2 regions of the Vallitalea guaymasensis genome follow, and region 2 is predicted to be linked to the other one. Evidence: predicted binding sites of a transcription regulator. Region 2 holds the regulator's gene; the other holds the start of a gene.

Evidence for each region. Region 2 encodes Rex, which represses fermentation and respiration genes when NADH is low (regulators of the CRP and FNR family bind a similar motif). Its sites were predicted from a motif close to ATTGTTAANTANTTAACAAT; they were not measured.
Region 1: the regulator Rex is predicted to act here: its motif matches at 1,382-1,401, upstream of adhE (bifunctional acetaldehyde-CoA/alcohol dehydrogenase).

What each region holds. Positions count from the first base shown of each region.
Region 1 covers NZ_CP058561.1:2,420,053-2,423,275, reverse strand. Annotated here, with positions in the region: gene adhE (bifunctional acetaldehyde-CoA/alcohol dehydrogenase) at 1-1,281, opposite strand, end outside; gene HYG85_RS10640 (HD-GYP domain-containing protein) at 2,283-3,223, shown strand, end outside.
Region 2 covers NZ_CP058561.1:85,573-88,795, forward strand. Annotated here, with positions in the region: gene acpS (holo-ACP synthase) at 1-287, opposite strand, end outside; gene HYG85_RS00415 (coiled-coil domain-containing protein) at 284-898, opposite strand; gene HYG85_RS00420 (redox-sensing transcriptional repressor Rex) at 1,098-1,730, opposite strand; gene HYG85_RS00425 (helix-turn-helix domain-containing protein) at 2,171-2,566, opposite strand; gene HYG85_RS00430 (ABC-F family ATP-binding cassette domain-containing protein) at 2,791-3,223, shown strand, end outside.

The sequences.
Region 1 (3,223 bases), 2.3 Mb from region 2:
AAGAGATGGCATATTAGTATTATATATATCTCCAATTGCTCCATGAGTAGAAGGAGAATTGATTATTATACGACCAGTTTTTAATCTGGAAGAGAATTGCTTGATTACTTCATCATCATTAGAGTGAATAACTGATGAGTGGCCAAGACCACCAATCTCAACCATTTTTTCACATAGATCAATACCATCTGTAGCATTTTTAGCTTTTATGATAGCTAATACAGGAGATAATTTTTCTTTGGATAATGGATATTCATGTCCAACTCCATCAAGTTCACAACATAAAACCTTTGTATCTTCTGGTATATCTATATTAGCTAATCTAGCAATCTCTACAGGTGCTTTACCTACTATTGCTGGATTAACAGCACCTTTTTCAAGGTTCATAACAACGCCTTCTAAGCGTTTAGTTTCTTCTTTAGTTGTAAAGTAGCAGTTTTGTTTTTTCATGTAATCTGTTACTTGTTTATATATAGGTTCTTCAATGATTGCTCCTTGTTCAGATGCACAAATCATTCCGTTGTCAAATGCTTTTGATAAGATTAAATCTGTTGCAGCTCTTTCAACATCAGCAGTTTTTTCTATGAAGCAAGGTACGTTACCAGGTCCAACACCAAGTGCAGGTTTTCCAGTTGAATAAGCTGATTTAACCATTCCAGATCCACCTGTAGCAAGTACTAAAGCAACACCAGGATGGTTCATCAATGTATTTGTTGCTTCTAATGAAGGCATTTCTATCCATTGAATACAGTTTTCTGGAGCACCAGCTTTTACAGCTGCATCTCTTACAATTCTTGCTGCTTCAGCAGAACACTTTTGAGCTGAAGGATGGAATGCAAAGATGATTGGGTTTCTTGCTTTTGCTGAAATAATAGCTTTAAATAATGTAGTTGAAGTTGGGTTAGTAACAGGAGTTACACCAGCAACAACACCAACAGGTTCTGCAACTTCCATGTAATCTTCTTCTTTATTAATGTTAGTGATACCTACTGTTTTTTCATATTTGATACTATGGTAGATATATTCTGTTGCAAACATATTCTTAGTTATTTTGTCTTCATATACTCCTCTACCAGTTTCATCAACAGCTAGTTTAGCTAAATACATATGTTTGTCTAATCCAGCAAGTGACATTTCTTTAACAATGTTATCTACTTGTTCTTGGTTAAGTTGTAAATATTCGTCTAATGCTTTTGTAGCTTTTGATACTAATTCGTCAATCATTTTTGGCACATCAACATTTGGTTTATCATTAGTTTTAGTGACTTTTGTGTTTGCCATAATTATATACCTCCTAGATATTTTTAATATTAGTTTTCCCTATTTTGTAATTATAAATGCGACAAGTAGTCGCTTAATAAATTGATTTCTACATATAAATAATGTTAAAATATTAACAATTATTTTCAAAAAAATATTACACTGACATAATAGCAAATTGATAATATTTTGTCAATAACTAAAATAAAAATATACAAAATAAAATATACAATATAACTATAAATACTGTATACAAGACAGCATATTTCACATAACAAAGATTATAATATAGTTATTATATATAAAAAAACACTATAGATATTTAATGATACTTCTTATCTTGAGAAGTTATGATATCAAATATAATTAAAAATAGTTAAATTTATAACAATAAATTGCGATTTAGAAAACTTAACAGATCAGTTAAATAGGATATAAAAAATAACGAAAAATATAATTTACTTAATATAAATAGCTATTATTATATAGGTAATGTTTTAATTAAATTCATATATTTTAAATATGAGATTATAATATATTTTAAGGTATATTAATTGATAAAATAACAATTTATTATATAGATTAGTATATGAAATATGAACTATTTTACTTCTTTTTGATAGAAAAAAATTAGAGAATAGGTCTTTGTAACTAATATAAAAATAACCTGCGTTTCAGGGGGGGAATAAAACGCAGGTTGAGGGGGGTATTAGATGATGTACCATATTATTGAGGCTTATTTCCTAAACCAAAATCCTCATAAATAAAACATTGTAAATAAATGGTACATTAATAATGATTACCATAATAAGTCTTTTTATTCATTTATTTCAATTTTAATTGAAGATACTATAAAAAAATGATATGATTATATCAACTGTAAAGAGATTTTTATTTAGTAACGAATAATGATAAAGAACAAATAATTATCTTTAGAAACTTGATTAATATTTTTTATTGGATTATTTATTAATGAGTAATAGTTAATAGAGATTTTTTAGCCGTTCTGTAGGTGGGATTTAATGAGAAGAGTACTAATAGACAATTTAAAAGGTAATGAGAGAGTAGCACGACCAGTTTATTCATTAAATGGTAGCTTTCTTTTATCAAAGGGGATTCATATTAAGAAATCTTATGTTGTTCGTTTAAGAGAGCTAGGAGTAGATTACATCTATATAGAGGATGAATTATCTGAAGGTGTTGAATTAAAAGATTTTATTGAAGAAAAGACAAGAGAAAACTGTAAAAAAGAAGTTAAAAAAGTATTAGAGAATTATAGTACCCAAGGACATCTAGAATTAACTAATATTGTATCAGCTGCTCAGGATATTGTTGAGGATGTATTGACCCAACGTAATATTATTGTTAATCTAGTTGATATCAGGAGAAAAGATGAATATACATATGCCCATTCTGTCAATGTATGTGCTTTAGCAGTTTTATTGTCTATAAAGTTAGGTTATAACAAAAATAGAGTTAAAGATATAGCTATAGGTGCTTTATTGCATGATCTAGGTAAAGTTCTTATTCCAGAAGAAATCCTTAACAAACCTGGTAAGTTAACCGAAAAAGAATATGAAATAGTTAAGCAACATGTAATCTATGGTTATGAAGCGATAAGCGAAGCTTCATGGATAAGCTCTATATCTAAAGTCATAATATTAACTCATCATGAAAATGTTGACGGTTCTGGATATCCTTTCGGCTGGAGTGGCAATAAAATCAATAGTGCGACAAAAATTATTTCTATATGCAATGTTTTTGATTCTATGGTAACCAAAAAACCTTATAGAGAAGCTTATAAAATATATGAAGTAATAGAATTTCTTATTGCTAATAAAGGACGATTGTTTGATGAAGAAATTGTTGATGAGTTTATAAAATATATAGCAGTATATCCATCAGGTATGGGAATCATAACTAATGAAGGAAAGAAAGGTATTGTTCTAAAACAGAATAATGG
Region 2 (3,223 bases):
CTCGCCAAATCCTTAGCACCATTATATAAAACTACATAGGGCTTGCCTTTATCATCACGTAAAACCTCAACATCAATAGGAGTAAAATTTACAAACCCTGTTCCAAGAACCTTGGAGACTGCTTCTTTGACAGCAAAATTACCAGCTATTGTTTCACCTCTATAATTTTTAGTTTCAAATAATTTATTTTCGTTGGGTGTAAAATATTTTTCTAGGAATCTTTTATTTAGAATAACCTTTTCTATTCTACTGATTTCAATGATATCATTACCTATTCCTTTTATCATTTACTTCCTCCCAGATATTTTTTATCATATAATTCAATGACTTCATATCCTACCAGATCATGCATATAAGAATACATCTTATCATATTCTTCTTTCGCTTCCGTCTGTCTCACAGCTTTTTCTTTTAATTCTGCCCTAACTTTTTCAATCCATTCATTTAATTCATCTAATTCATTCTTGGTATCAAACATTCTCATATAACAATCTTGCATTGTATATTCTAATAATTCTTTGTTGGTCGTTTGAATTTCTTTTGGCATATTTTCCATTCTTGATTCCATCTTATCTATCTTGACCTTTATGTCATTGATATATTTCTTGCTTTTTTCCATTTCTCCAATGGCTTCATCATCTTCATCTTCAATGGCTTCTTTCATGTTATCCATTATATCAACCATCATTTTCTTTTTAAGCAAAGTATATTCTTTCAAATCATTAGTAAGTTGTCCTTGTTCACCAAGAAGCTTATTAAGTCTTTTTTCAAGTTCCACTATTTTTTTTGGTTTTTTATTATTTTTGAATAGTTCATGCCATCTATTATCCAATGTCAATATATGTACCTTTTTTTCTATATTAATTGGTTTCTCTATCTTTTGTTTTGAAAAAAACATGCTTTCACGTCCTCATTATTTATATATACTTAATTTATACCTACTTAGTAATATAATAAAAATTTTCTATATTAATTATATCGTAACAAATTATTATATTCTATAGCACAATATAATTAAAAGGTACCCATATATATGAGTACCTAATACTTCTAAGAATAGTTATTCATTCTTAAAAACATAAATTACAGACGCTTATTTATATTCTCTCTTTGATATTATATGATAGAGTCATTAGACTATCCAACAAATGTACATTTTCGACTATAACATTTTTATTGGATAATTTCAGGTCTATAGGGGCAAAATTCCATATTCCTTTTATACCATAACTAACTAAGTCATTAGCAACTTTTGGTGCTTTTTGCTTAGGTAATGTTAGAATTGCCAAGTCAATACTATTTTCTTTTATGAAACTTCCCATTTCATCTAAATCCTTAATCTCAATACCTCTTACAGTTATACCTATAAGTCTCGGGTTAACATCAAATAATCCTTTAACTTCAAAACCTCTTTTATCAAAATTAGTATAATTAGCAAGTGCTTGACCCAAGTTTCCTGCTCCAACAATAATTGTATTATATTTATTTTCAAGACCAAGTATCTTGCCTATAGCGTTATATAAATATTCAACATTATAGCCGTAACCTTGTTGACCAAAACCGCCAAAATTATTTAAATCTTGTCTTATTTGAGAAGCTGTTACACCCATTCTGTTACTCAATTCTTTAGAGGAAATCCTTACAACATCGTTTTCCAATAAGTCTCCTAAGTATCTGTAGTATTTTGGTAATCTTTTAATTACCGCTGTTGATATTTTCTTTTGTATCATATAATCAATCCCCAATCCTTGATACTATTTTGGAACTTTTATACAAATAATTATATATGGTTGTTAAATCTATGTCAAATAATCAAATGCTGATAAACCCTTATCGTTTATGTATTATCACAGTATAAATCATTAACACAAATCCTATATTTAGTAAATATAGTTAAAAACAATCAATTGTTTATTGTATACAATCTATATTTTATAAATTATACCATAAAACCCTGATATTTTACAGCTTTTTCTAGAAAATTATACTTATAAAAAATTTTAATATCCTAAATTTTATACATATTTAGGTTTCATAAACCCTGTATGTTTACTTCTAACATATAAAATGGATATAAAAAATTAATTCTATACCCTTTTTAATTGTTAAGTTCAATTATATATTCTTTAATTTACTTAACTCAATATTATTATCAACTTAATATTATTACCTATAAAAGTTCTTTTCCCAAATATTTATTAATAGCATCTTTAGTTTTTTTTGTATAGTTTGCATCAGTGTATAATATTCTTTGTATGGTTCTTTGAGATAAGTTGGATTCTTTCGCCAGATCCTTGATAGTTATTTTATTCTCAACCATATAATTTCCTAGTTCTTTTCTCTTTATCTCATCTTTTTTGTATTGTCTATTGTAAAAATAAGTAGTATTGACCTTAGAACTTATTTGTCCCAATTTTCTTTTACGTTGATAATCAAGGCATTTTTCACATTGCTTGACACCTCTAATAAGTGATTCTTGTGATAGAGGTTTACCACACCTTATACATTGTTTTCTCTCCACACGAGCTTTTCTCAATTTTTTCATATAACCTGCATTACGACTCAAGTCATCATCCCCTTTAGAAAAGTTCTTTTATCATATATATGTTGTCCCAAAGAAATTTATTCTTATGTATGAACAAAATATGTTACTTCTCGTTAGGCAAAGAACTATCACAATAGATATTTATATATTTACCAAAAACCTCTAATTTTAAACCCTTAAACTTTTCAAAACCAGTGATTAATGGTATCATAGTATGGTAATTTTAATATTTATAGGAGGCAACTATGATTTTATCATGTAAAAATATATGCAAAGCATTTGTAACACATACAGTACTGGACAATGTAAACTTCTGGCTGGAAAAAGGAGATAAAGCAGCTATAGTAGGTATTAATGGAGCCGGTAAATCAACGCTGTTCAAGATCATTACCAATGAATTAGAAGCAGATTCAGGACAAGTTATAATTAATAGTTTAACAAAACTTGGTTACCTATCCCAAAATAGTACTCTATCATCCGAAAAAACTATTTATGATGAAATGCTGTTAACATGCAAAGAAATAATTCAAATGGAAAATACTTTAAGAGAATACGAAGTAAAAATGTCTAAACTAGATAATGATAGCGAAGCCCTTGATTCACTTATGAAATCCTACTCAAATCTACAGCATACTTTTGAACTTAATAATGGGTATAGCTATAAAAGTAATATTAAAG